DNA from 3 places in the Streptomyces sp. NPDC058274 genome. Region 3 is predicted to be linked to each of the others. Evidence: riboswitches for the same ligand, from Rfam matches in the RefSeq annotation. Region 3 holds a riboswitch; each other region holds the start of a gene.
What was found. A riboswitch is a leader RNA that binds a small molecule or an ion and turns the genes downstream of it on or off. The one in region 3 is predicted to bind S-adenosylmethionine.

Region 1: linked by a shared signal. The riboswitch ahead of thrC (threonine synthase) and the one ahead of ACFVYF_RS02180 (aminotransferase class V-fold PLP-dependent enzyme) in region 3 are both predicted to bind S-adenosylmethionine.
Region 2: linked by a shared signal. The riboswitch ahead of ACFVYF_RS37460 (glutathione S-transferase family protein) and the one ahead of ACFVYF_RS02180 (aminotransferase class V-fold PLP-dependent enzyme) in region 3 are both predicted to bind S-adenosylmethionine.

Annotation. Positions count from the first base shown of each region.
Region 1 is NZ_JBHVXW010000016.1:144,605-154,238, forward strand. It holds gene nagA (N-acetylglucosamine-6-phosphate deacetylase) at 1-132, opposite strand, end outside; gene ACFVYF_RS27455 (ROK family protein) at 132-1,082, opposite strand; gene ACFVYF_RS27460 (ABC transporter substrate-binding protein) at 1,280-2,497, shown strand; gene ACFVYF_RS27465 (DUF3263 domain-containing protein) at 2,564-2,791, shown strand; gene otsB (trehalose-phosphatase) at 2,964-3,818, shown strand; gene ACFVYF_RS27475 (trehalose-6-phosphate synthase) at 4,125-5,528, opposite strand; gene ACFVYF_RS27480 (glucosyl-3-phosphoglycerate synthase) at 5,635-6,579, opposite strand; SAM riboswitch class I at 6,751-6,910, shown strand; gene thrC (threonine synthase) at 6,928-8,229, shown strand; gene ACFVYF_RS27490 (MoaD/ThiS family protein) at 8,345-8,623, shown strand; gene ACFVYF_RS27495 (cold-shock protein) at 9,073-9,276, shown strand.
Region 2 is NZ_JBHVXW010000035.1:22,217-31,850, forward strand. It holds gene ACFVYF_RS37440 (gamma-aminobutyraldehyde dehydrogenase) at 1-1,095, shown strand, start outside; gene ACFVYF_RS37445 (FAD-dependent oxidoreductase) at 1,289-2,653, shown strand; gene ACFVYF_RS37450 (carbonic anhydrase) at 2,851-3,576, opposite strand; gene ACFVYF_RS37455 (diaminopropionate ammonia-lyase) at 3,852-4,952, shown strand; gene ACFVYF_RS37460 (glutathione S-transferase family protein) at 4,963-5,871, opposite strand; SAM riboswitch class IV at 6,069-6,210, opposite strand; gene ACFVYF_RS37465 (putative leader peptide) at 6,560-6,685, shown strand; gene ACFVYF_RS37470 (LLM class flavin-dependent oxidoreductase) at 6,760-7,971, shown strand; gene ACFVYF_RS37475 (NtaA/DmoA family FMN-dependent monooxygenase) at 7,990-9,399, shown strand.
Region 3 is NZ_JBHVXW010000001.1:473,157-482,790, reverse strand. It holds gene ACFVYF_RS02200 (c-type cytochrome) at 1-413, shown strand, start outside; gene ACFVYF_RS02195 (Rieske 2Fe-2S domain-containing protein) at 410-1,477, shown strand; gene ACFVYF_RS02190 (cytochrome bc complex cytochrome b subunit) at 1,474-3,108, shown strand; gene trpD (anthranilate phosphoribosyltransferase) at 3,265-4,329, shown strand; SAM riboswitch class IV at 4,575-4,691, shown strand; gene ACFVYF_RS02180 (aminotransferase class V-fold PLP-dependent enzyme) at 4,882-6,243, shown strand; gene ACFVYF_RS02175 (Lrp/AsnC family transcriptional regulator) at 6,310-6,591, opposite strand; gene ACFVYF_RS02170 (rhomboid family intramembrane serine protease) at 6,588-7,319, opposite strand; gene ACFVYF_RS02165 (hypothetical protein) at 7,475-7,714, shown strand; gene ACFVYF_RS02160 (NYN domain-containing protein) at 7,749-9,098, shown strand; gene ACFVYF_RS02155 (NlpC/P60 family protein) at 9,485-9,634, shown strand, end outside.

The sequences.
Region 1 (9,634 bases), on a different contig from region 3:
GAGATCGAGGGTCTCCGCGTCCGCGGGAGCGCTCCCGGCGATGCGCGTGCCGTCGACGATCACGCGGCCGCCGTTCACGGTCCCGGTGGGCAGAACCACCCGGGCACCGGCGAGAACCTTGCTAGGGGCCATCAGGTGGTTACCTCCGAGCGGTCGGTGATGTCGGTTTCGAGTAGATCCCAGGCCAGGAGTCCGGCGCCCAGACATCCGGCCGTGTCTCCGAGGTCGGCGGGGACGACGGTGGGCAGTTTCTGGAAGGTGACGCGCCGCTCGACGGCCGCCCGCAGTGGTGTGAACAAGGTTTCCCCGGCCTCGGCGAGACCGCCACCGATGATCAGGGTGCGCGGGTCCAGCAGGGTGAGCGCGGTGACCAGCCCGTCGGCGAGCGCGTCGACGGCGTCCTGCCAGACGCGTACGGCCCGTGCGTCGCCGGACTCCACGGCCTTGGCGCAGTCGGCCGCGTCCGCGCCCGGGTCACCGGACGCCTCCGCCCAGGCCTGGCTGACGGCCGCCGCGGAGGCGTACCGCTCCAGACAGCCGCGCTGGCCGCAGGGACAGGCGGTTCCGCCGGGCCGTACGACGATGTGGCCGATCTCGCCCGCGAAGCCGTGCGCGCCCGCCTCGACCTTGCCGTCGATGCCGATCGCGCCCGCGATCCCGGTCCCCAGCGGGACGAACAGGAAGCGGTCGGCTCCCTGCCCCGCGCCGATCCGGCCCTCCGCGAGGCCGCCGGTGCGCACGTCGTGGCCGAGCGCGACCGGGACGCCGTGCAGCCGCTCGCTGAGCAGCCGGCGCAGCGGCACGTCCCGCCAGCCGAGGTTCGCCGAATACACCGCGAGGCCGAGGCCGGCGTCGACGATGCCGGGGACGGCCACGCCGGCGGCCGCGGCGGGCTCGCCGAGGTGCCGCTCGCCGTGGGCGCGCAGGTCGGCCGCGAAGCCGAGGATCGTCTCGATCACGGCGTCGGGCCCGCGCTCCCGGCCGGTCGCCCGGCGGGCCTGGTGGAGCAGCTCGCCCTCGGCGCCGACCAGGGCGGCCTTCATCCCGGTGCCGCCCACATCGAGGGCGATGACATGTCTCACGGGGACAGTGTCGCCCCTTACCCCAGGAGAGGTCTAGTCCACTTACGTGGTGTAGACCTTGTCTTCATACTTCGAGACAACTGTCGGGACAGTGACGTCCGGACGAAGCGCCCGACAACGGGCACTGAAGGCAGGGTTGGGGACGGGCTGTGCAGCGGCGTAGGACAGGACTGATCGCGGTGGGGTCCGCGCTGGGCATGACGGCGACCTTCGCGGGCTGCGGCGGTTCGGCGGGCTCCGGGGACGTGACCCTGCGGCTGGTGGCCGCGGACTACGGCGACTCCTCGGCGAACAGCTCGAAGAAGTACTGGGACGAGCTGGTCAAGGCGTTCGAGGCCGAGCACTCCGGGATCAAGGTCGAGGTCAGCGTCTACTCCTGGAACGACGTCGACCGCAAGGTCCGCGAGATGGTCGACGCCGGCAAGGCGCCCGACATGGCGCAGATCGGCGCGTACGCCGACTACGCCGCCACGGGCAAGCTCTACGAGGCCGACGACGTGCTCTCCATACCCACCCAGGCCGACTTCGTCCCCCAGCTCAGTGAGGCGGGGCAGATGAACCGGGTGCAGTACGGCATGCCGTTCGCCTCCTCCACGCGGCTGCTCTTCTTCAACAAGACGCTGTTCTCCGAGGCCGGCATCACCCCGCCGCAGAGCTGGAGCCAGCTCGCCGCCGACGCCAAGGTGCTGAAGTCCAAGGGCGTGAAATACCCGTACGCGCTGCCGCTGGGCCCCGAGGAGGCGCAGGCGGAGACCATGCAGTGGCTGCTGAGCGGTGGCGGCGGCTACACCCAGGACGTCGGCACGTACGCGCTGGACTCGCCGGAGAACGTCAAGACGTTCGCCTGGCTCAAGAACGACCTGGTCGGCAAGGGGCTCACCGGTCCGACGGCGCCGGCGAAGCTCAACCGCGCCGACGCCTTCGCCGCGTTCGCGCGCGGCGAGGTCGGCATGCTCAACGGGCATCCCACGCTGATGAAGATGGCCGCCAAGAAGGGCGTGAAGTTCGGCATGGTGCCGATGCCCGGCGTCAACGGCAAGGCCAAGGCCACGATGGGTGTCGCCGACTGGATGATGGCCTTCAAGCAGAACGGCCACCGTGACCAGGTCGGCGAGTTCCTCGACTTCGCCTACAGCGAGAAGAACGTGCTCGCCTTCTCCCACGAGTACGACCTGCTGCCGGTGACCACGTCCGCGTCCGAGGCCATGGCCGCCGACCAGGACGACAAGGACCTCGCCTCCTTCCTCAAGGAACTCCCCTCCTCGCAGCTCTACCCGGTCGGCAAGACCTCCTGGGCCGGCGTCAGCGCCGACATCAAGAGCCAGATCGGCAAGGCCGTGAGCCCGAGCGGCAGCGCGTCGTCCGTCCTGGGCGAACTGCAGCGCAAGGCGTCGATGGCGGAGAACGCGGAGTAGCGGGCCGGACGCCGTCCCGGGCCGCGGCCGCCTGTCTTGTCGGTGCCGGGGGCTACGGTGGCGGCCATGGAAGAGCTCACCCCCCGGGAGCGGGCCGTCCTCGCCATGGAGCGCCGGGGCTGGCCGGGACCGGGCGCCAAGGAGCGGGCGATCCGCGAGCAGCTGGGCCTGGTGCCGGTCAGGTACTACCAGCTGCTCAACGCCCTGCTCGACGATCCGAGGGCCCTCGCCCACGACCCGGTGACCGTGAACCGGCTGCGCCGGGTCCGCGACGCCCGCCGGGCGGAGCGCTGAGCCGGGGAGCACCGCCGGTCCCTCCCTCCTCCGCCGGTCCCTCCCTCCTCCGCCGATCCCTCCCTCCTCCGCCGATCCCTCCCTCCTCCGCCGGTCACTCCCTGAGCCGCCGGCCGTCCCATGGCTCGATGCGCCATGGGTGCGCCCGGCCCCGCCCGGATAGGGTCGGGGCATGGGCAGCCACACGGACTCCAGGGACCCCTTGCCGACGCCCGCGACTCCGGCCGGACGCGAGGGTCTCGACGCCATCCTCGCGCGGCCCGGCCGCGCCGTGATCGCGCTCGACTTCGACGGGACGCTCGCACCGATCGTCGCCGACCCCGAGCAGGCCCGCGCCCACCCCGGCGCGGTCCCCGCCCTGGCGGCGCTCGCCCCGAAGGTCGCGTCCGTGGCGGTCGTCACCGGCCGGCCGGCCGGCGTCGCGGTCCGCCACGGAGGCTTCGCCGGGGTACCCGGCCTGGAACACCTCGTCGTCCTCGGGCACTACGGCGCCGAGCGCTGGGACGCGGTCAGCGGCACGGTCAACGCCCCCGCCCCGCACCCCGGCGTCGCCGCCGTCCGGGCCGAACTGCCCGGATTCCTCGACGAGATCGGCGCCTGGCGGGGCACCTGGATCGAGGAGAAGGGCCGCGCGGTCGCGGTCCACACCCGCCGTGCGGCCGACCCTCAGGCCGCCTTCGAGGCGCTGCGCGAACCGCTCGCAGGACTCGCCGGCCGCCACGGCCTGATCGTCGAGCCGGGCCGGATGGTCCTGGAGCTGCGGCCCCCCGGCATGGACAAGGGCGTCGCCCTCCTGGAGTACGTCCGCGAGACCGGCGCGGAAGCCGTCCTCTACGCCGGCGACGACCTGGGCGACCTGCCCGCCTTCGCCGCCGTCGACAAGCTCCGCTCCGACGGCGTCCCGGGCCTGCTGGTGTGCAGCGGCAGCGTGGAGGTGGCCGAACTGGCCGACCGCGCCGACCTGGTGGTGGACGGCCCGCCCGGAGTCGTGAAGCTGCTCACGTCACTGGCGGCCCACCTCGGCTGACTGCCGTGGGACGCGCTCGGCGCCGTGAAGCCGCTCACGTCACCGCCGGCCCGCCCCGGCCCGGTCCGCGACCGTACGCCCGCACCCGGCGTCGCAGAGCTGCCGGCGTCAGGGCGGCCCGCGACGGTAGGTGGCCCGCACCCGGCGTCGTAGAGCTGCCGGCGTCAGGGCGGCCCGCGACGGTAGGTGGCCCGCGCCCGGCGTCGTAGAGCTACCGGCGTCAGGGTCGCCCCGCGACGGTAGGTCCGCACTCGGCGTCGTAGCGCTGCCGGCGTCAGGGCGCCCCGCGACGTCGGGCGCTCGTGGTCAGGCCTCCAGGGCGTGCAGCTGGTCCAGGAACCACTGGGCGGGCGGCAGCGCTGTCGCCGCGGCGGCCAGGCGCTTGGTGCGCCGGGCGCGTTCGTCGGCCGGCATCGTCAGCGCCTCGTGCAGCGCGCGGGCGGTGCCGATCACGTCGTACGGGTTCACCGTGACCGCGTCCTCGCCCAGCTCCTCGTACGCCCCCGCCTCCCGGGACAGCACCAGCACGCATCCCTCGTCGGAGACGACCGGCACCTCCTTGGCGACCAGGTTCATGCCGTCCCGGATGGGGTTGACGAGCGCCACGTCCGCGAGCCGGTAGGCGGCCAGGGAGCGGGCGAAGTCGTCCTTGACGTGCAGCACGACCGGGGTCCAGTCCGGCGTCCCGTACCGGGAGTTGATCTCGTCCGCGACGCGCTGCACCTCGGCCGTGTAGTCCCGGTACACCGCCAGGTCCTGGCGGGAGGGGTAGGCGAAGGCGACGTGCACCACCCGCTCGCGCCACGACGGCTGGTCCTCGAGGAGCTGCCGGTAGGCCAGCATCCCGCGCACGATGTTCTTCGACAGCTCGGTCCGGTCGACCCGTACGACCGTCCTGCGCGGGGCCCCGTCGGAGTCCGTGCCGATCTGCTCCCGCAGCGCCGCCATCCGTTCGTCGACGTCCGCCTCGTGCGAACGCTTGCGGAGGAAGTCCGCGTCCGCGCCCAGGCCGTGCACACCGATCCGGGTGTCCCCGACACCGCCGGCGAGTGCGTCGCAGCAGGCCGTGAAGGCGTTCGCCCAGCGGTGGGTGAGGAAGCCGAGGCGGTCCGCGCCCAGCATCCCGCGCAGCACCTGCCCGGCGATGTCGTCGGGCAGCATCCGGAAGTAGTCGACCGGCGCCCACGGGGTGTGCGAGAAGTGCCCGATACGCAGATCGGGCCGCAGCTCGCGGAGCATCCCGGGCACCAGGGTCAGGTGGTAGTCCTGGACGAGGACGGAGGCACCGGACGCCGCCTCGTCGGCCAAGGCCTCGGCGAAGGCGCGGTTGTAGGTCTCGTACGAGGCCCACTGGCGCCGGAACTCCGCGTCGAAGACCGGCTCCAGCGGAGTCTGGTACAGCATGTGGTGGACGAACCACAGCACCGAGTTCGCGATGCCGTTGTACGCGTCCGCGTGCACCTCGGCGTCGATGTCCAGCATCCGCACGCCGTCCTCGCCGACCCCGCGCCGCACCGCCTCGCGGTCCCCGTCGCCGAGCGCGGCGCACACCCACAGCGCGCCCGCGTCGGGTCCGATCGCGGACAGACCCGAGACCAGCCCGCCCCCGCCGCGCTTGGCGTGGAGCGAGCCGTCCTCGCGTACGTCGTAGGAGACAGGGCCGCGGTTGGAGGCGACGAGGATCTGGTGGGCGCCGTGCGTGGAAGCCATAAGCCTCAACCTAGCCCGGCTCGGAAACGCTCAAACGTACGGGCCGAGTAAGGCGAGACCGTATACAACCGGCGGATTTCGTCACGGAGCGTGCCCGGCGCTCCGGTCAGGCCACTCTGCGTGTCTGGTACTCCCTGATGTCCACCATCGGCGGCCGTTCCTCCGTGTCCACGGAGTAGGTGCGGGGCTCGAAGCCGTCCTCGCCCCGCTCGAACTGGGTGAGGGCGGGGCGGATCAGATGCCCGCGGGCCAGCCGCAGCTGCGCGGTCCGGTAGATCGCGGCGGCCATCCGGCCCAGCGCCTGCCCGTCCTGGTGTCGGTGCTTGCGGACGCCGACGTCGACCTGGGCGAGCGAGTCGAGGCCCACCAGGTGCAGGGCGTCGACGAGCATGCCCAGCTCCACGCCGTACCCGACCGGGAACGGGAGCTGTTCCAGCAGGGAGCGGCGGGCGGCGTACTCCCCGCCGAGCGGCTGGACGAACCCCGCCAGCTGCGGCCAGTGCATGTTCAGCAGCGGGCGCGCCATGAGCTCGGTGACCCGTCCGCCCTGGCCGGCCGCCGAGCCCAGCGGCCGGTCGTACATGGCCTTGACGAGGTCCACGCCTGGGTCGGTGAGCAGCGGCCCCACGATTCCGGAGACGAAGTCCGACGAGAACTCCTTGAGGTCCGCGTCGATGAAGCAGACGATGTCCCCGCTCGTCACCAGCAGCGACCGCCACAGGACCTCGCCCTTGCCGGGCACGGCCGCCAGTCGCGGCAGGATCTCGTCCCGGTGGACCACGCGGGCGCCCGCCGCGGCGGCCACCTCCGAGGTGCGGTCCGTCGAACCCGAGTCGACCACGACGATCTCGTCGACGAGCGGGATCTGCTGCATCAGATCGTGGCGGATGACGGCGACGATCTCGCCGACGGTCTCCTCCTCGTTGAGCGCGGGCAGCACTACGCTGACCGTCGAGCCCGAGGTGCGTTTGGCGGCGATGAGCTTGTGGAGCGGGCGGTCGGTCATGGCCCAGGAGCGGGTGCTCAGCCAGCGCTCGACTTCTTCCAGCACAGTCTGCGGCTCCTCACTGTTCGATCACATGGTCCTTCAGGTATGTGATCCATCTCGCGGTTCGGACGACTATCTCAACTGTCCTGGCCTTCGGTTACAGTCTTGAACAACGCGGATGACCATCGCATGTCCTGGCTCGTCCCCGTGCACTACCGAACAACAACCGAATACCGCTCATCCAGAGGGGCAGAGGGATACGGCCCGTTGAAGCCCCGGCAACCCTCCAGTCGGTTCTCGTCACTGATCGCTGCTGATCAGTTCCGCGAGGCTCCCGACTAGGGAAGGTGCCAAATCCGTCTCACGGCGAAGTGCGCCGTGAGGAAGATGAGGAGAAAGGGCCTCGCCTCCATGGCTGCGCAGACAGTTGCAAGCACCACGAACTCCGCCACCGCCGCGAACTCCGTCGATCTCGGTCCCGCCGCGGCTCTCTCGTGCCGTGAATGCGGACACCGTGTGCCGCTCGGCCCGGTCTTCGCCTGCGAGGAGTGTTTCGGCCCGCTGGAGATCGCGTACGACTTCTCGGGCCACGACACCGAGGAACTCCGCAAGCGCATCGAAGCGGGCCCCGCGAACATCTGGCGCTACGCGCCGCTGCTGCCCGTCCCCGCGGACGTCGCCGAGAAGCCGAACATCAACCCGGGCTGGACCAAGCTCGTCCAGGCCGACAACCTGGCGCGCGAGCTGGGTGTCGACTCCGGCAAGCTCTTCGTCAAGGACGACTCCGGCAACCCGACGCACTCCTTCAAGGACCGCGTCGTGGCCCAGGCGATCGAGGCCGCCCGCGCCTTCGGCTTCACCACCCTCTCCTGCTCCTCCACGGGCAACCTGGCCGGCGCCGTCGGTGCCGCCGCCGCCCGCGCGGGCTTCCGCTCCTGCGTGTTCATCCCGCACGACCTGGAGCAGGGCAAGGTCGTCATGGCCGCGATCTACGGCGGCGAGCTCGTCGGCATCGAGGGCAACTACGACGACGTGAACCGCTTCTGCTCCGAGCTGATCGGCGACCCGGCCGGCGAGGGCTGGGGCTTTGTCAACGTCAACCTCCGGCCGTACTACGCGGAGGGCTCCAAGACCCTCGCGTACGAGATCTGTGAGCAGCTCGGCTGGCGGCTGCCCGACCAGCTGGTCGTCCCGATCGCCTCCGGCTCCCAGCTCACGAAGATCGACAAGGGGCTGAAGGAGCTGATCGAGCTCGGTCTCGTCGAGGACAAGCCGTACAAGATCTTCGGCGCCCAGGCCGAGGGCTGCTCGCCGGTGTCCGTCGCCTACAAGGCCGGGCACGACGTCGTACGGCCGCAGAAGCCGAACACCATCGCCAAGTCGCTCGCCATCGGCAACCCGGCCGACGGGCCTTACGTGCTCGACATCGCGCGGCGCACGGGCGGTGCGGTGGAGGACGTCAACGACGAGCAGGTCGTCGACGCGATCAAGCTCCTCGCGCGCACGGAGGGCATCTTCGCCGAGACGGCGGGCGGCGTGACCGTGGGTGTCGCGAAGAAGCTGATCGAGAACGGGCTGCTGGACCCGACGCTGACCACCGTCGTCCTGAACACGGGTGATGGTCTGAAGACGCTGGACGCGGTGGCCGGCACGGGGCTGACCGCGACGATCCGCCCGAACCTCGACTCCTTCAGGGAAGCTGGGCTCGCGTAACGGCCGTTGTCCGTCTGCGGCCGGTGGGGGCCGGCCGCGCCCGCGCGGCGGAGCCGCATGTTCAACGCAGTCCCGCGCCCTTGGAGGGGCGCCATCCGACCGGAGGTCACAAGGCATGAGCGTCAACGTCCGCATCCCCACCATCCTGCGCACCTACACCGGTGGCAAGGCCGAGGTCCCCGCCGAGGGTGGGACCCTCGGTGAGGTCATCGCGGACCTGGAGAAGAACCACACGGGCATCGCCGCGCGCGTCCTGGACGACCAGGGCAAGCTGCGCCGCTTCGTCAACGTGTACGTGAACGACGACGACGTCCGCTTCGAGCAGGGCCTGGAGACGGCTACGCCGGACGGTGCGGGCGTCTCGATCATTCCGGCCGTGGCCGGCGGCTGCTGACGGGCTGAAGGCCGGACAAACGGCCGCGGCGCCGGTCCGACCACTAAGAGTTCACCGAATTGCCCTCTCCGTGAGAGAAACGGAGGGGGCAATTCTGCATGGTTGAGCGCGGTACAGTTGGGGAAGCCGCTTCTCCTTTCATGCCGGGCGCATATGAGCCTTCGCTCGGTGCCCGACAAGAAGTCGCCAATATGCCCGGTATTTTTGCGCCGATTACGGCATTTATGGGGCCCGACTTGCCCTGAATATGTGCAAATTCTCCACATATTCCCGATCGGGCTTGCCCAGAATTCTCGTCCGATTGACCTGTTGCAGACGGCAGTTGGACAGATACATTCAGCCGCGGTCGACGCGTTCCGGCGCACACCCCCAACCGTTTGGGGGGTGAGGTCTGACCCGGATCCACGAAGTGTGGATCTGTGCAAGGGCCAGTAATAGGGGAGTTAGGCATGGCTCAGGGCACCGTCAAGTGGTTCAACGCGGAGAAGGGGTACGGCTTCATCGCGGTCGACGGTGGTGCGGACGTCTTCGTGCACTACAGCGCGATTCAGATGGACGGCTACCGCACCCTTGAAGAGGGTCAGCGAGTGGAGTTCGAGATCTCGCAGGGCCAGAAGGGTCCGCAGGCGGACATGGTCAAACTCGCCGTCTGATCTCGGCGCGATCGACCACCGACGCACGCACTCACGTCGAAGGGCTCCCATCCCCCCAGGGTTGGGAGCCCTTCGGGCGTTCCCGGGCAGCCTGTCAGGTCCTGTTCGGGTGTTCCCGGCGCGGCGTCGGGCGCCCCGCCCGCCCCGAGGGTTCCCGACAGGCGCTTGCGCCCACCCGTCGCCCGACCACCACCCCTCAACGAGCTCGCTGCGCGAGCGCACCTTGCACTCGGAGGGGTCGAGTGCTAATCATTGGCGTTAGCACTCTGAAGGTGAGAGTGACAACTATGGACCGGGTCGGTGAGGCCCGCAGGCCAAGTGGGGCAAGGAACCACGAGGCACGCAGGCCGTCCGTCGC
Region 2 (9,634 bases), on a different contig from region 3:
GGCGCGGCACGGCTCCTGGAGGGCAAGTCGGCCGGTGAGTACATGGAGGGACTGACCTCCATCATCCGGCGGGAGCCGATCGGAGTGTGCGCGCAGGTCGCACCCTGGAACTACCCGATGATGACGGCGGTGTGGAAGTTCGCGCCGGCGATCGCCGCGGGCAACACCGTGGTCCTCAAGCCCTCGGACACCACCCCCGCGTCCACCGTGCTGCTCGCCGGCATCGTCGGTGACGTACTCAAGGAGCTGGGCCTGCCCGCCGGTGTGCTCAACGTGGTGTGCGGTGACCGGAACACCGGGCAGCTCATGGTCGAGCACCCGGTCCCCGCCATGGCCGCCATCACCGGTTCCGTACGCGCCGGCATCCAGGTCGCCGAGAGCGCCGCCAAGGACGTCAAGCGCGTCCACCTGGAGCTCGGCGGCAAGGCACCCGTCCTTGTCTTCGGGGACGCGGATCTGGCGCAGGCCGTCGAGGGCATCACCACGGCGGGCTTCTTCAACGCCGGCCAGGACTGCACGGCGGCCACCCGGGTGCTGGTGCACGAGTCGGTGCACGACGAGTTCGTCGCCGTACTGGCCAAGGCGGCCGCGGGCGTCAGGACCGGTGGTGTCGACGAGGAGGGGGTGTTCTTCGGCCCGCTCAACAATGCCGGCCAGCTCGCGCAGGTCAGCGGTTTCGTCGACCGCCTTCCCCCGCACGCCAAGGTCGAGACGGGCGGTCACCGCGTCGGCGAAGAGGGGTACTTCTACGCTCCGACCGTCGTCTCGGGCCTCAAGCAGGACGACGAGATCATCCAGAACGAGGTCTTCGGACCAGTCGTCACCGTCCAGTCCTTCACGGACGAGGACCAGGCCGTGGAGTGGGCCAACGGCGTCGACTACGCCCTCGCCTCCTCGGTCTGGACGAAGGACCACGCGCGCGCCATGCGGATGTCGAAGCGGCTCGACTTCGGGTGCGTTTGGATCAACACCCACATGATCCTCGTGGCCGAGATGCCGCACGGCGGCTACAAGAAGTCGGGCTACGGCAAGGACCTCTCGGCCTACGGCTTCGAGGACTACACGCGCATCAAGCACGTCATGACCTCACTGTGACCGCGGTCGAGCGGCCTCACCCGGAAGCGCCGGCGGCACGGTGACGGGGGCTGTGGGGACCGCTGAGCGGCGGGCCCCCAGCTCATAAGCCGGCCTTATGAGGTCATAGGCCGGACCCGGCTACTAACTTAGGCTTGCCTTAGCTTAGGCTTCCCGGCGTGCCACCCTGCCGTCGCTCGAAGGGAACCTGATCATGCCTCGCCCTCTGCGGGTAGCCATTGTCGGAGCCGGCCCCGCCGGGATCTATGCCGCCGACGCGCTGCTGAAGTCCGCAGTGGCCGCCGAGCCCGGTGTGTCCATCGACCTCTTCGAGCGGATGCCGGCCCCGTTCGGCCTGATCCGCTACGGCGTGGCCCCCGACCACCCCCGCATCAAGGGCATCATCACGGCCCTGCACCAGGTGCTCGACAAGCCGCAGATCCGCCTCTTCGGCAACGTCGACTACCCGGGGGACATCAGCCTGGACGACCTCCGCACCTTCTACGACGCGGTGGTCTTCTCCACGGGCGCGACGGCGGACCGCGACCTCTACATACCCGGGATCGACCTCGCCGGTTCGTACGGTGCGGCCGACTTCGTCTCCTGGTACGACGGCCACCCCGACGTGCCGCGGACGTGGCCGCTCGAGGCGGAGAAGGTCGCCGTCCTCGGCGTGGGCAACGTCGCGCTCGACGTGGCCCGCATCCTGGCCAAGACCGCGGACGAACTGCTGCCGACCGAGATCCCGCCGAACGTCCACGAAGGCCTCAAGGCGAACAAGGCCCTGGAGGTCCACGTGTTCGGCCGCCGCGGCCCGGCGCAGGCGAAGTTCAGCCCGATGGAACTGCGCGAGCTGGACCACTCCCCGAACATCGAGGTCATCGTCGACCCCGAGGACATCGACTACGACGACGGTTCGATCGCGACCCGGCGCGGCAACAAGCAGGCCGACATGGTCGCCAAGACCCTGGAGAACTGGGCGATCCGCGACGTCGGCGACCGGCCGCACAAGCTGTTCCTGCACTTCTTCGAGTCGCCGGCCGAGATCCTCGGCGAGGACGGCGAGGTCGTCGGCCTGCGCACCGAGCGCACCGCTCTCGACGGAACCGGCAACGTCAAGGGCACCGGCGAGTTCAAGGACTGGGACGTCACCGCGGTCTACCGCGCCGTGGGCTACCTGTCCGACAAACTCCCCAAGCTCCCCTGGGACGTCGAGTCGGGCACGGTCCCGGACGTGGCGGGCCGGGTGATCGAGGAGACCGGCGAGCACCTGCAGTCGACCTACGTCACCGGCTGGATCAGGCGTGGTCCCGTGGGCCTCATCGGTCACACCAAGGGCGACGCCAACGAGACCGTCGCCAGCCTGCTCGACGACCACGAGAACGGCCGTCTGCACACGCCCGCCGCGCCCGCTCCGGAGGCCGTCGACGCGTTCCTCAGCGAGCGGAACATCCGCTTCACCACGTGGGAGGGCTGGTACCGGCTGGACGCCGCGGAGAAGGCCCTGGGCGAGACGCAGGGCCGGGAGCGGGTGAAGCTCGTCGAGCGTGAGGACATGCTCGGGGCGAGCGGCGCGTAGGCCCGGCTTACGAAGCGATCGGGGCGGCTGCCGGTTTCCTCGGCCGGTCGCGCGGATTGCAGCTGGTGGCCGGGTGACTTCCGGTACGCCCGTGGGGCGCGCCGTTCGTCGCGAGTGCGTCCGCCCGCGTCTTCCGGCCGCCGCTCGAAGCCGGCGTGCCCTGCCACCCCCGACGGTGGCAGGGCCCCGCCGGCAAGTCAGCTGATGCGGTGGACCAGTTGGGTGGTGAGCTCGTACCGGGCGCCCACGACGGCCAGTTGGCCCGTCTCGATCCTGGCGGCGAGATCGGGCTCGGCGGCGAGCCGGGACCTGACCATGCGGACGTTGGCGGTGATGGTCGCGTCGATGCGTGCGTCGCCCTCGACGGAGTGATCTATCGCGGGCCTGATCTGCTCGGCCAGATACTGGATGTGGGCCGGGAGCTGCTGTCCGCTGACGTCGGCCTGGACGGCGGCCGAGACGGCGCCGCACGACTGGTGCCCGAGGACCATCACCAGCGGGATGCCGAGCTCCAGGACGCCGTAGGCGATGCTGCCGGTGACCGCCTCGTCCAGGACCTCGCCCGCCGAGCGCACGGTGAGCAGATCGCCGAGGCCCTGATCGAAGACCAGTTCCGGCGACACCCGGGAGTCGACGCACCCGAGGATGACGGCGAAGGGGTGCTGCCCGGAGATCAGTTCCTGCCGGACGGTGGAGGTCTCGTCGGGGTGCTGCTCGCGCAGGGTGCGCCAGCGTCGATTGCCCGCCGCCAGCGCGCTCAGGGCGGCTTCGGGAGTGGTGGGCCGAGTGGTGGAGGCTCCGGCGGGCGAGCCGGCGGCGACGGCGGAGGAAGCGAGCGCCAGTCCGGAACCGGCGGCCGCGGCCCCGGTCAGTGCGGCGCGCAGGACGGTACGTCGCGGATGCTGTGCAATGGTCGCGCGCACGGCTCTGTTCCGGCCGTCGGCTATGGGGGGTTGGGAGTTGGCTGTCACGTACGAAACGTAGGTGTGGGGGGCGCGCGGAGGGGGCGCGTTGCACGATGCATAGCGCCTCTTTGCGCAGTCTTGGATCATGCCTCGGAGAGCGTTGGTTGCCCCTCCGGGTGACGTCGTGCGGCGAACGCGCCGACAGGGACGGTGAGGTCACCGATGACGTGCCGCATGTGACGTATGCGTACGTATATCGGTCGGCCGCCCGGCGAGCGAGGAGGACACGAGTAGTGGCCGAGTACTGGTTCGCGCGCTCCGCCGCTCGAAGCTGGACCTGCGCTCCCGCGCCGGCCCGGGTGCGGGCCTTTCACGCCTCACTGCCCGGATACGCACCCACTCCGCTGACGGAACTCCCTTCTCTCGCAGCCGAGTTGGACGTCGGCCGGGTCTTCGTGAAGGACGAGTCGGCGCGGCTGGGGCTGCCCGCGTTCAAGGTGCTGGGTGCGGCCTGGGCGGTGCACCGGACGCTCGCGGAGCGGGCAGCCGCCATCGGCACGTACGCGGCGGGGCCGGTGACTCTGGTGACCGCGACCGACGGCAACCACGGCCGCGCGGTGGCCCGTACGGCCCGCGTGTTCGGGCTGCGCGCCCATGTCTTCGTGCCGGAGGGCGTGCATCCGGAGGCCGCGCGCGCCATCGCCGCCGAAGGAGCCGAACTGACCCCGGTCGCCGGCCACTACGACGACGCCGTACGCCTGGCGGCCGAGGCGGCCGCCGCCCCGGACGCGGTCCTGGTCCAGGACACCGCCTGGCCCGGCTACGAACGCGTCCCCGGCTGGATCGTCGAGGGCTATTCGACCCTCTGCGCCGAGATCGACAGCCAACTCGCCGCCGCCGCGGTCACCGGGCCCGATCTCGTCGCCGTGCCCGTGGGAGTGGGCTCGCTGGCCCAGGCCGTCGTCACCCACTACCGCAGCCGGCCCGCGCAACGACGGGCGCCCGCGCTGCTCGCGGTGGAACCCGGCGCCGCCGCGTGCGTGACGCAGAGCCTCCTGCGCGGTGAACGGGTGAGCGTCACCACCGGCGGTACCGCGATGGCGGGCCTGAACTGCGGTACGCCGTCCAGCATCGCGTGGCCCCGGCTGCGGGACGGCCTGGACGCCGCGGTCTCCGTCACGGACGCGGCCGCCTTCCGTGCCGCCGGCGACCTGGCCGCCCTCGGTGTCTCCGCCGGCCCCTGCGGCGCCGCTTCGCTGGCCGGCGCCAGGGCCGCGCTCACCGGCCACGACGCCACGGAACGTCGTACGGCCCTGGGCATCGGCCCCGCTTCGACGGTCGTCCTGCTCAACACGGAGGGCGCTGCCGCCAACCCCGCGACTCTTCCGGGCTGATCGTGGCCGGTCAGATCACCTGGTGATCCGGGCGTGCCACCCTCCCGCGGAACGCCGGGTGGGCGTCGAGGCGTCGCACGTAGTCCCGCAGATGCGGCAGATGTGCGTACGGGGACACGGCGTCGGGGGTTTCGAGGTGGACCAGGGCCACCCAGAGGTCGATGTCCGCCGCGGTGAGCTCCTCGCCCAACGCGTAGGCGGTCGCGGCGAGTCGACGGTCCAGCAGCTCCAGTGCCGCCGTCCGCCGGTGCGGCCGTGCGGCCGGGGTGACGTCCGTGTCCAGGAGCTCACGGAGGACGTCGATGTCCTCCGTCAGGGCCGGCGGGCGCAGCACGGGGACACCGGATCCGTTGCGGCCGGCCGCCAGGCCCGCGAGGTCGCGCAGAATGTCGGGGGTGTCGTTGCTGACGACGCGTCCGGTCCAGCGGTCGCACAGCGCGGGAGCGGTCAACGGGCCGTCGTAGTGGTGCCAGGTGGCCTCGTAGGCCCCGCGCAGGGCGGCGAACGCGTCCGGGGTGTCGGCGGAAGGGCCGAGGAGTGTGGTGGCGACCGAGTCCTCAAGACCCAGGACGCCGAGGGTCAGCGAGACACGCAGCGAGAGCGGACAGTCCGCGGAGAGATACAGCTGATAGCGGTGGGGGGCGGGGTAGAAGCCGCCGGCGACGTCGACGCCGATCCGGTTGTGCTCGGCGCGGCCGGCCGGCGAGGTGCCCCGGGGCCGGGGGACCGCGCCGATCTGGCCCGGCAGCCGGCGGGCCGGTGCGTATGCGGCCGGAGTGCACGGGGCCGGAGCGCTCGGCGCCGGGGCGCAGGCGGCGCTGCCTGTGCCGGACGTGCGAGGGGCGGAGGTGAGGGCGCTGCCGGCGGTGCCGGCACAGGACGCGCCCGTGCTGGAGGTGTGCGACATGGTCTCGGGCATGACTCTCCACGGGATTGCGAAAGTCCCGGCCGCCTTGTGGGCGCCGCGACGGAACGGAGTGACTGCGCTTTCGTACCGGTCCGGATCGGTCGGACTAGTACGCGCTGGAGACACGCAACAGATCGATGTGCAGGCGTCTCGTCAAGCAGTTCCTGGGCAATTCCCACCGGCTTCGCACTCGGGGCTCGCGAGACGCGAGACCACGCTTGTCCCGCCGCACCGGCGGAACCCGGTCGTCACCCGGGGCACCCCGTCGCGGTGGAAGGGTTGCCTGCCAGCGGGCCGGGGCCGATGACCACCGGCAGGAAACCCTGCCGAGGGGCGCTGACAATCGTGACCGTCCCCGTCAGTGTCGTGGCGCTCCGTGAGGGCGTCAAGAAGGCGTCCACGAAGTCTCACCCCGTGGTCCTCCGCGACGTCGCGCCCGTGGTCCTCCGCGACGTCACGCCCGTGGTTCGCCGCGAAATCCCGCCACTTGGTCCTTGCCGTGTCCCACCACGTGGTCCTCCGGGCCTCACCGCGTGGTCCGTACGACTGGTGGCCGACAGCCGTTCGGCGCCGCCGGAACAGGTCACCAGGTGGTCCGTGCGATCGGTGGCCGACAGTTGTCCGGCGCCGCCGGAACAAAGTGCGCGGCCCCGCGGTTGCGAGAGTCACAGGGCACCGGACCGGAGCGGAGGTGGGAGCGATGAGCGGCATGCCGCCCGTCTCCCGCAGGCCTGTCGCCGCCGTACGCCCGGGTCGCCGAATCCGGCTCTACTCCCGCGCGCACATCGATCTGCTGCGCGTGGCCGGCGCGCTCTGTCGCCCCTGACCTGTTCTCCCGCCGCCGGCCTCACCGGATGAGGGCCGGCGATCTCCCGTGGTCGACCAGGAAGGCACTCCGCCGTGTCCCCGATTTCCCCGCTGCACCTTGCCGTCGCGCTCGACGGCGCCGGCTGGCACCCTGCCGCATGGCGCGAGCCCGCGTCCCGGCCCCGCGACCTCCTCACCGCCGGCTACTGGGCCGACCTCGTCGCCGAGGCCGAGCGCGGACTGCTCGACTTCGTCACGATCGAGGACTCCCTCGGCCTCCAGTCGTCCCGTTTCACCGAGCCCGACGGGCGCACCGACCAGGTGCGCGGCCGCCTCGACGCGGCGCTGGTCGCCGCCAGGATCGCCCCGTTGACCCGGCACATCGGCCTCGTTCCGACCGTGGTCGCCACCCACACCGAGCCGTTCCACATCTCCAAGGCCATCGCCACCCTGGACTACGTCAGCGGCGGCCGGGCCGGACTGCGCGTCCAGGTGTCGGCCCGCCGGAACGAGGCCGCGCACTTCGGCCGCCGTACGATCCCCGGCTTCGGCATCGAGGACCTGGACACCCCGGCCGTACGGGAGTTGACCGCGGACCTCTTCGAGGAGGCGGGGGACTACGTCGAGGCGGTGCGCAGGCTGTGGGACAGCTGGGAGGACGACGCGGAGATCCGGGACACCGCGACAGGCCGTTTCATCGACCGCGACAAGCTGCACTACATCGACTTCGAGTGCCGGCACTTCAGTGTCAAGGGGCCCTCGATCACGCCCCGGCCGCCGCAGGGCCAGCCGATCGTCAGCGCGTCGGCCCACGAGACGGTCTCCGGTGCCCCCTTCGAGCTGGTGGCCCGGTCCGCCGACATCGGCTACGTCACCCCGCACGACCCCGCCGAGGCCCGAGCCGTCGCCGCCGCGATCCACGCCGCTCGGACGGCCGCAGGCCGGGCCAAGGAGCCGCTGCATCTCTTCGGTGACCTGGTGGTGTTCCTCGACGAGGACCCCGCGGCGGCCGCGGCCCGCCGGGACCGGCTGGATGGCCTGGCGGGCTACCCGTACACCAGCGACGCACGGGTGTTCACCGGCTCGCCCGCCCAACTCGCTGATGTGATCGAAGAGTTGGCGCAGGCAGGACTGTCCGGCTTCCGGCTGCGGCCCGCCGTCACCGGCGACGACCTCCCGGCGATCACGCGGGGCCTGGTGCCCGAACTCCAGCGCCGGGGAGTGTTCCGGCGCGCGTACGAGAGCGACACCCTGCGCGGGCTGCTCGGTCTCTCCCGCCCCGCGAACCGCTACGCCACCGTCTGAGCCGGAGGGATCCCCGCCATGAGCAACCCGTCGACCACCCCGTCCGGCAAGCCGCTGAAGCAGATCCACCTGGCGGCCCACTTCCCCGGCGTCAACAACACCACCGTGTGGAGCGATCCGCGGGCCGGCAGCCACATCGACTTCAGCTCCTTCGCACACCTGGCCCGGACCGCCGAACGCGCCAAGTTCGACTTCCTCTTCCTCGCGGAGGGACTGCGCCTGCGCGAACAGGGCGGACAGATATACGACTTGGACGTCGTGGGCCGGCCGGACACCTTCACCGTCCTCGCGGCGCTCGCCGCCGTCACCGACCGGCTCGGACTGACCGGCACCATCAACTCCACCTTCAACGAGCCCTACCAGGTGGCGCGCCAGTTCGCGAGCCTCGACCATCTGTCGGACGGCCGCGCCGCCTGGAACGTGGTCACCTCGTGGGACGCCTTCACCGGCGAGAACTTCCGCCGCGGCGGCTTCCTCCCGCAGGAGGAGCGGTACTCCAGGGCCAAGGAGTTCCTGGCCACCGCCCACGAGCTGTTCGACTCCTGGGCCGGTGACGAGATCGTCGCCGACCGGGAGACCGGCACGTTCCTGCGTGACGCACGCGCCGGAGCCTTCGTGCACCAGGGCCAACACTTCGACATCCACGGCCAGTTCAACGTCCCACGCGGTCCGCAGGGCCGGCCGGTGATCTTCCAGGCCGGAGACTCCGAAGAGGGGCGCGAGTTCGCCGCCTCCGACGCGGACGCGATCTTCAGCCGGCACAGCAGGCTGGAGGCGGGGCGGGAGTTCTACGCCGACGTCAAGGGCCGACTGGCCCGGTACGGCCGCACGCACGACCAGCTGCTGATCCTGCCCGCCGCCTCGTTCGTCCTCGGCGACACGGACGCCGAGGCCGGGGAACTCGCCCGCGAGGTGCGCCGTCAGCAGGTCAGCGGCGCCACCGCGATCAAGCACCTGGAGTTCGTCTGGAACCGCGACCTCTCGGCGTACGACCCCGACGGCCCGCTGCCCGACGTCGACCCCGACCTCAGCGAGCACACCATCGCCCGCGGCCGGGCGCAGGTGCGGATGTACCGCGACCCGCTGGCCACCGCCCGGGAGTGGCGGGAGCTCGCGGCCGCGAACAAGTGGTCCATCCGCGATCTGGTCATCGAGACCGGCAACCGCCAGACCTTCGTCGGCTCCCCGGCCACCGTCGCCGAGAGCATCAACACCCTCGTCCAGGCGGACGCCGCCGACGGCTTCATCCTGGTCCCGCACATCACGCCCGGCGGCCTCGACCCCTTCGCCGACTCGGTCGTACCCCTCCTCCAGGAGCGAGGAGTCTTCCGGCACGACTACACGGGGACGACACTGCGTGACCACCTCGGCCTGGCCGAGCCGGCCGCCCGGGGCGGCGAGGCGGAGACCCGGCGGGTGGCGTCCTGAGGGACCCGCGTCCGGTGGACGTGCTGAGATCCCCGGAGGGAAACGGCTTACCCCGGGCGCTCGCCGAAGGCCCGGCCGACCCCGTGCGGCGAAGAGGTTGGTGCGCGGGGCCGACGGAACCGGGTAACGTCTTTGTCATGTTCTTCCCGACGCCGATGTACGGGTGAGAGCGTGACGGGCCCCCGCTGACGTCGCCGCCCGCCACCCATCGATGAATCCGTAGATCACTTCACAT
Region 3 (9,634 bases):
CGAAGAACCAGTACAGCCCGGAAGGCGCGGACATCGCCAAGGGCGGCGAGCTCTTCCGCACCAACTGCGCGCAGTGCCACAACTTCACCGGCAAGGGCGGTGCGCTGTCCGAGGGCAAGTACGCGCCGAGCCTTGAAGGCGTCGACCCGAAGCACATCTACGAGGCCATGCAGACCGGCCCGCAGAACATGCCGTCCTTCCCCGACACGACCATGTCGGAGAAGAACAAGAAGGACATCATCGCGTACCTCCACGCGGTCAACGGAAGCGACACCGAGAGCCCCGGTGGTCTTGAGCTGGGCGGCCTCGGGCCGGTCAGCGAGGGTCTGTTCGCCTGGATCTTCGGACTCGGCGCCCTGATCGCCGTCGCCGTCTGGGTCGCCGCTCGGACCGCAAAGGCCAAGAAGTCATGAGTAGCCAAGACATTCCAGAAGAGAAGCTGCCCGCCGAGCGGGCCACCGACGAGCACGGGCACGGTGCCGTCGACGTAGCGGACGAGCAGAACCCGTTCGCCAACCCGGGGCTGCCGCCCCACGAGCACCGTGTCCAGGACATCGACGAGCGGGCCGCCCAGCGCTCCGAGCGCGTGGTCGCCATGCTGTTCACGCTGTCGATGCTGGCCACGATCGGGTTCATCGTCTCGTTCGTGACGATCCCGGCCGACAAGTCGGTCTTCATCTTCCCGCTCGGTCACATCAGCGCGCTCAACTTCGCGCTCGGCATGACGCTCGGCTTCGCGCTCTTCGCGATCGGCGCCGGCGCGGTCCACTGGGCCCGCACGCTGATGTCCGACGTGGAGATCGCCGACGACCGGCACCCGATCGAGGCGGAGCCGGAGGTGCGGGCCAAGGTCCACGCCGACTTCGCGCAGGGTGCCAAGGAGTCCGGGTTCGGCCGTCGCAAGCTGATCCGCAACACGATGTTCGGCGCGCTGACCCTGGTGCCCCTGTCCGGCGTGCTGCTGCTGCGCGACCTGGGCCCGCTGCCCGAGGACAAGCTGCGCCACACGCTCTGGTCCAAGGGCAAGCTCCTCGTCAACATGAACACGAACGAGCCGCTGCGTCCCTCGGACGTCGCCGTCGGCTCGCTCACCTTCGCCAAGCCCGAGGGCCTGGAGGAGCACGACGAGGAGTTCCAGACCGAGATCGCCAAGGCGGCCCTGATGATCGTCCGGCTGCAGCCGGACAACATCAAGGACAAGCGCGAGCTCGAGTGGGCGCACGAGGGCATCGTGGCGTACTCGAAGATCTGCACCCACGTCGGCTGCCCGATCTCCCTGTACGAGCAGCAGACGCACCACGTCCTCTGCCCGTGCCACCAGTCCACCTTCGACCTCTCCGACGGTGCCCGAGTGATCTTCGGCCCGGCCGGTCACGCTCTGCCGCAGCTGCGCATCGGCGTGAACGATGAGGGCTACCTTCAGGCGCTCGGCGACTTCGAAGAGCCCGTCGGTCCTGCTTTCTGGGAGCGCGGATGAGCACTGAAAACAACGAGCCGCGTTCGCGCGAGAAGGCGCCCGCCGGTGAGCGGGTGGCCGACTGGGCGGACGGCCGACTGGGGATCTACTCCCTGGCCAAGTCCAACATGCGCAAGATCTTCCCGGACCACTGGTCCTTCATGCTGGGCGAGATCTGCCTCTACAGCTTCATCATCATCATCCTCACGGGTGTGTATCTGACCCTGTTCTTCCACCCGTCGATGAACGAGGTGGAGTACCACGGCAGCTACATCCCGCTGCAGGGACAGATGATGTCCGAGGCGTTCAGCTCGACGCTGCACATCAGCTTCGAGGTCCGTGGCGGTCTGCTGATCCGGCAGATCCACCACTGGTCGGCGCTGATCTTCCTCGCGGGCATGTTCGTGCACATGATGCGCGTGTTCTTCACGGGCGCGTTCCGCAAGCCGCGTGAGATCAACTGGATGTTCGGCTTCCTGCTGTTCGTCCTCGGCATGTTCACCGGCTTCACCGGTTACTCGCTCCCGGACGACCTGCTCTCCGGCACCGGTGTGCGCTTCATGGAAGGCGCCATCCTGTCGGTGCCGATCGTCGGCACGTACCTCTCGTTCTTCCTCTTCGGAGGCGAGTTCCCGGGCGGCGACTTCGTGGCCCGCTTCTACTCGATCCACATCCTGCTGCTGCCGGGCATCATGCTCGGTCTGGTGGTGGGGCACCTGATCCTGGTCTTCTACCACAAGCACACGCAGTGGGCGGGTCCGGGCAAGACCGAGAAGAACGTCGTGGGCATGCCCCTGCTGCCGGTCTACATGGCCAAGGCGGGCGGCTTCTTCTTCCTGGTCTTCGGTGTCATCACCGCCATCGCGGCGATCGCCTCGATCAACCCGATCTGGGCCATGGGTCCCTACCGTCCGGACCAGGTGTCCACGGGCGCCCAGCCCGACTGGTACATGGGCTTCTCCGAAGGCCTGATCCGCTTCATGCCGGGCTGGGAGATCAACCTCTGGGGTCACACGCTCGTACTGGGCGTGTTCATCCCGCTGATGATCTTCCCGCTGGTCCTGGTCGCGATCGCGGTCTACCCGTTCATCGAGTCCTGGGTCACCGGCGACAAGCGCGAGCACCACATCCTGGACCGCCCGCGCAACGTGCCGACCCGCACCGCCTTCGGTGTGGCCTGGGTGACGCTGTACCTGGGTCTGCTGATCGGCGGCGGCAACGACCTGTGGGCCACGCACTTCCACCTGTCGATCAACTCGATCACCTGGTTCGTCCGGATCTTCTTCTTCGTCGGACCGGTCATCGCGTTCCTCATCACCAAGCGGATCTGCCTCGGCCTCCAGCGCCGCGACCGGGACAAGGTGCTGCACGGCCGCGAGTCGGGCATCATCAAGCGCCTGCCGCACGGTGAGTTCATCGAGGTGCACGAGCCGCTCAGCCAGGAGGCACTGCACACGCTCACCGCGCACGAGCAGTACCAGCCGGCCCAGATCGGCCCCGCGGTCGACGAGAACGGTGTCGAGCGCAAGGTGAAGGGCTCGCAGAAGCTGCGCGCCAAGCTGAGCGAGGGCTTCTACGGGGAGGACAGCCAGATCCCCAAGCCCACGGTCGAGGAGTACAAGGAGATCACGAGCGGCCACGGCCACCACTGATCACCTGACCGGTCCGCGCTGACCGCCACGGCTGGAGCCCCGTCCATTGCATGGACGGGGCTCTTTGCCGTCCTTGGGCCTGGATAGGGTGGACCCTGCTTGTTACACGTCGTGTACGTGTCTTCTTGTACGTGTCTACGAACCCAGGAGCGGCATATGAGTGCTGTGACCCCCGCTGGAGGCGGCATCGCGGCGGGCCGCTCCTGGCCCGTGGTGTTGGACGGCCTTCTCGAAGGCCGTGACCAGAGCGCGGACGACACGGCCTGGGCGATGGACCGCATCATGCGGGGCGAGGCGACGGACGCGCAGATCGCCGGGTTCGTGGTGGCGCTGCGTGCCAAGGGCGAGACCGTCGAGGAGATCTCCGGGCTCGTCCGGACGATGTACGAGCACGCCAACGTGATCGAGGTGCCGGGGCCGACCGTCGACATCGTCGGCACCGGCGGCGACGGCGCGAAGACCGTCAACATCTCCACGATGTCGGCGATCGTCGTGGCCGGCACGGGTGCCAAGGTCGTCAAGCACGGCAACCGGGCCGCGTCCAGCGCGTCCGGCGCCTCGGACGTCCTGGAGAAGCTCGGCGTCAACCTGGAGCTGACCCCGAAGCGGGTCGCCGAGGTCGCCGAGGAGGCCGGGATCACCTTCTGCTTCGCGGTGAAGTTCCATCCGGCGCTGCGTCATGTGGCGGCGGCACGCGGCCAGTTGGGGATCCGGACGACCTTCAACGTCCTCGGGCCGCTCACCAACCCGGCGCGGGTCAAGGCGCAGGCGGTCGGTGTCGCCGATCTCCGGATGGCGCCCATCGTGGCCGGAGTCTTCGCCGAGCGCGGGAACTCCTCGCTGGTCTGCCGCGGCGACGACGGCCTCGACGAGCTGACCACCACGTCGACGTCGAAGGTGTGGGTCGTACGCGACGGGAAGGTCCACGAGGAGAGCTTCGATCCGCGGGACGTCGGGATCGAGCTGGTCCCGGTGGAGGCACTGCGGGGCGCCGACGCGTCGTACAACGCGGATGTCGCGCGCCGGCTGCTGAACGGGGAGAAGGGGCCGGTGCGGGACGCGGTGCTGCTGAACTCCGCGGCTGCGCTGGTCGCCCTGTCGCCGGGCGACGGGTCGCTCGCCGAGCAGATCCACGCCGGGATGCAGCAGGCGGCGGAGGCCATCGACTCGGGGGCCGCGAAGCGGGCTCTCGAGCGGTGGGTGGCGGCCACGAACGCGTAGCGCCCGTGGCGGGCGGGGGTGCGGCCCCCGCCCGCTTCAGCCCGTACGGGGGCGCCGGCTCGGCCGTACGGGGGGCGCCGGCTCGGCCTTACGGGGGGCGCCGGCTCGGCCCGGCCGCCGTGGCTGCCTGCGGTACCCGGGCCCCAGGGCCCAAGAGGCCGGCCCCCGAGCCGGCCGGGCCGTCGTCGTCCCGGCATCCGGACACGGGGTTGCGACGGGACGATCATGTGGCAAGATGCTGGGCAGGTCATGAGCGACAGCCATCAGGCCCCGGCCGGCTGTCCGGCAACCCTCCGTCCGTGGCGGGGTGCCCCGGGTGAAGACCAGGCCGCAGGCAGCGAGGTCTGCGGCAAGCGCGGACCCCTCGCCCTCTTCCGAGTGGCTACAGCCCAGGGGTCCTGGTCATTCAGGGAGCCTTCTGTGAGCAAGCGAATGCGATAGGGCGTAGAGCCCCGCCTCCGCATACCCCTTTCACCTTTTCTGCGCCGAGCCGGCCGTACGTTCCGTACCCGCTCGCGTGGTGATTTCGCCTGCCTCATACGGGAGTTCGCCATGTCTGTCTCCACCGTTGCCGCCGACCCGTCCGTCTGTGCCCCGCTGCCGGTTCTGGGCCGGCATGTCACCGTCCCGCTCGTCACCGGCGGCGAAGTCACGTACGCCGCGCTCGACTACGCCGCCAGCGCGCCGGCCCTCCAGCGGGTGTGGGACGACGTGGCCGCGTACGCCCCGTACTACGGCAGCGTGCACCGCGGGGCCGGATATCTGTCCCAGCTCTCCACCGACCTGTTCGAGAACGCCCGCAGGACCGTCGGCGAGTTCCTCGACTGCCGTGAGAACGACCAGGTCGTGTTCACTCGTTCGACCACCGACTCGCTGAACCTGCTCGCCGCCGCGCTGCCGGCCGACTGCCAGGTCTTCGTCTTCGAGACCGAGCACCACGCCTCGCTGCTGCCCTGGCGGGACGCCCGGGTGACGTACCTGAACGCCCCGCGGACGCCCGGTGAGGCCGTGGCGACCCTGGAGCGCGCGCTCGCCGACCGCGACCCCTACGGCCCGGCCCTGGTGTGCGTCACCGGTGCCTCGAACGTCACCGGCGAGCTGTGGCCGGTGCGTGAACTCGCCGCGGCTGCCCACGCGCACGGTGCGCGCATCGTCCTGGACGCCGCGCAGCTCGCCCCGCACCACCCCGTGTCGGTGCGGGAGCTCGACGTCGACTGGGTCGCCTTCTCCGGCCACAAGCTGTACGCCCCGTTCGGCTCCGGTGTCCTCGCGGGCCGCGCCGACTGGCTGACCGAGGCGGAGCCGTACCTCGCGGGCGGCGGCGCCAGCCGCAAGGTCTCGCGGCGCCAGGACGGGGGAGTGGACGTGGAGTGGCACGAGAGTGCCGCCCGTCACGAGGCCGGTTCGCCGAACGTCATCGGGGTCCACTCGATCGCGTCGGCCTGCAAGGCCCTGACCGAGGCCGGCTTCGACACCCTGGTGGCCCGCGAGCGGTATCTGATCGACACGGTCCGCGCGGGCCTCGCCGAGGTGCCCGAGGTGCGTGTCCTGTCCCTCTTCGGTGACGACGCCCCGCGGGTCGGCGTCATCTCCTTCGTCGTCGAGGGCTGGAACAGCTCGCACTTCGCGGCCGCCCTGTCCGCCGAGTACGGCATCGGCGTGCGCGACGGTCTGTTCTGCGCCCACCCGCTGGTGCGCACGCTGCTGGGCAGCGACCCGCAGAGCCAGGGCGAGTGCGGTGCCCCCGAGGCCGCGCCCGGTGAGAAGTCCCTCAACGCGATCCGCGTCAGCTTCGGCGCCGGCACCCCGGACGAGCACGTGGAGCGCTTCGTGCGCGCTGTGAAGGAGCTCGTGCGGGACGGTGCGCGCTGGCAGTACCGGACCGAGGACGGGCGCTGCGTGCCCGCCGTCTGAGGTCCCGGAGACCGTCTCGCGAGAACAGCTCAGCGCCCGGAGGCGGCGTTCACGGCAGGTCCCGGCTCAGGAGTCGAGGCCGATCGCGAACGCCGCCTCCAGGTCGTGCTGGGAGTACGTGCGGAACGCGACGTGCGTGTCGGTGCCCTCGACGCCCGGGATCTTGCTGATGCTGCCGGGGATGACGTCCGCCAGGTCGTCGTGCGCCTTGACGCGGACCATGGCGATCAGGTCGTACGTGCCGGTGACGGAGAAGACCTCGCTGACGCTCTCGAGGGCGGCGATCGACTCCGCGATCTCGGGGATCCGGTCCACGCTGGTCTTGATGAGCACGATCGCGGTGATCACGGCTGTTTTTCTCCCTCGGGGGCCGTCGCTGGGGTTTTCACTGTAGCCGCCCGGCCGAAGCGCACCCACGCGTAGAGGAACCCCACGGAGAACCCCACCAGGTGGGCCAGATAGGCGACCCCCGGTCCCGAGTTGTCGTGGCCCGCCGCCAGCCACTGCAGGACCACCCAGAAGGGCAGGACCACCCAGGCCGGGAAGCGCAGCGGCAGGAAGAACAGGAACGGGAAGAGACTGGTCACCCGGGCGCCGGGGAACAGGTACAGGAACGCGCCGAGGACCGCGGAGATCGCCCCCGAGGCGCCGACCAGGGTCTGCACGGAGTCCGCGTTGGCGATCGCGTAACCGAGCAGGGCGAGGTAACCGCAGCCGACGTAGAAGAGGGCGAACTGCACATGGCCCATGCGTTCCTCGGCCATCAACCCGAAGACGTAGAAGAAGAGCATGTTGCCCAGGAGGTGGAGCCAGCTGCCGTGGATGAAGAGCGCCGTCGCGGGGGTGAGCGCGGCACGCGGGTCGCCGCCGAAGAGCTCGGCCGGCACCACGCCCCAGCGGCGGAAGTAGGCACGCTGGGCGGCCAGCAGCTCGTCCCCGGTGCCGTACGCCGGATTGAGGCCCGCCGCCGGGCCGATCACGAAGATCAGACAGCAGACGGCGATCAGTCCGTACGTCACCGGTGCCGACTGGCCGCGGACCGCCCGGCCGACCGTCGCACTCCACTTGCTGATCATGAACAGAGCATGACGTAACAGGACCGAAGCGCACAGACCGCCTCGCCGCGTGGACGGCCGAGCGTCGAGGACCCCCCAGGCCTTAGGGTTACGACCCACACGCACCAGGGAAGCTGGCGCATCACGGACACTAGAAGGAAAGCGAAACAGCCACGATGACGGTTCCCCTGCCGACTGCCGAGACCCGGTGGCGCTGCACGCTCTGCGGCAACCTCACCCGTTTCGACGTGACCCGCTCGTCGAAGGTCGTCGAGTACGTGCACCTCGACCTGGCCGGTGATCCCAAGGTCGAGGAGCGCGAGGTGGTCAGTGAGACCATCGAGTCGGTGCGGTGCCGCTGGTGCAATGCCGTGGATCAGGTGGAACTGGTGGACAGGCCGGGTGCCGGCTCCTGAGGGAGCGGCCCCCGCACGGATTTTGGGGTGACGGATGGTGGAGACCACAGGCGGGGAGCCGGACGACGGCACCGCCGAGGTGCTCGACCGTCCGCTGCCCGACGGCGTGCGCCGTCGGGTCGTGCAGATCGTCTCCGACGGTTTCGGCGGACTGACCGTGGGCGAGCTGCCGGCCCAGTTGAGGCAGTACGCGCGGTTCGCCCCGAACCGGCGGGCCAAGTTCGCGGGCAACGCCATGGCCGCCGCCCTGGAGACGGACCCCCTTTTCAGACAGCGCATCGCCGAGAAGCTGAGAGAGGTCCAGCCGGAACTCACCGGCGCCCTCGACTCGGGCGCGCCGCCTCCGGCCGCGGATCCGCTGGATGTGGCGGCCGCGGCCTATGTGCTGCGTCCCACGGGCTGGGTGAAGCTGGTGGCCGCCGCGGGCGAGGAGGCCCTGCGGGCGGACGCCGAGCGCGTCGACGAGGAGAACCGGGCCGAGCTGGAACGGCTGCGCGAGGAGCTCACGGCGGCCCGCGGCCAGGTCAAGGCCGAGACCGAACGGCTGCGTACGGAGCTGGACTCGGCGAAGAAGGAAGCCGAATCGCTGCACCGCAAGCTGCGCAGCGCCCTCAGTGACGTCAAGCGCGGCGAGGCGGCCGTGCGCAAGATCCAGAGCGAGTTGGAGACCGCGCGCACCGAGGGCCAGTCCCAGGTGTCCGCGGCGGAGAGCGAGAGCCGGCGGCTCAAGGCGCGGCTCGGTGAGGTCGAGGCGGCCCTCGAGGCCACCCGCAGGGCCGCGCGCGAGGGCCGCAGCGTCGAGGACATGCGCGTACGGCTGCTGCTCGACACGGTGCTCGACGCGGCCCAGGGACTGCGGCGCGAACTCGCCCTGCCGCCGGTGTCGGTACGGCCCGCCGAGACGGTGGACGCGGTCGAACCGGGACGGATGACCCCGAAGGACATCGCCGCGCGCGCCCTGTCCGAGAACGACCCCGCGATTCTCGACCAGTTGCTCGCGCTGCCGCAGGCGCATCTGGTCGTCGACGGCTACAACGTCACCAAGACCGGCTATCCGCAGATGCCGCTGGAGAAGCAGCGGCTGCGGCTGCTCGGCCAGCTCTCGCAGCTCGCCGCGCAGACCGGCGCCGAGGTGACGTGTGTCTTCGACGGGGCCGAGCTGGCCGCGCCCGTGCTGCTCGCGCCGCCGCGCGGGGTGCGGGTGCTGTTCTCCAAGGCGGGTGTCACCGCGGACGAGCTGATCCGTCAGCTGGTGCGCGCCGAGCCGCCGGGGCGGCCGGTCATCGTGGTCTCGACCGACCGCGAGGTGGCCGACGGGATCGCCAAGGCGGGTGCGCGTCCGGTGGCTTCGGTGGTGCTCCTCAAGCGGTTCTCACGGGGCTGAACCCGCCCATATCAGCCCGTTTTCCAGTCGGCTCGCCGAACCGGAACCAAACCGTTTCCGGGGCCGGTTCCGCCGCGGTGCCTTTCCGCTCGTACGGCCTCATAGGGCAACGTACGCACCATGCGTAACTTCTGGGCCTGATGCCCGAATTGGCGGAACCTTCACGCAACGTAGCGTCAAACGCGCATTACTGCACGTGAGTTGTCGGCAAAGAATGCACTCGGTGACCGAGATTTTTCCTGTGAGGATTTGAACTGATCACAAGAAGGTCACTAGGGTCAGGCCTCGAACCTCCGCTCGGGTGATCACTCATTGGGAGTGACGGTGGAGGGACACCGCCCGTCGGCGCATCGGCAGGCGGCTGGAGGAAGAAGGAGCTCGCCTTCGTGGCGTCCCACCGTCGACCCAAGCAGCCGAGCCGCACCCGTGTGACCGTGCTCACCACCGCCGCAGCCGCTGCAGTTGCCCTCAGCTCGCAGGCCGCGAACGCCGCGCCGAGCGAGAAGCCGAGCAAGGACGAGGTCAAGTCCAAGGTC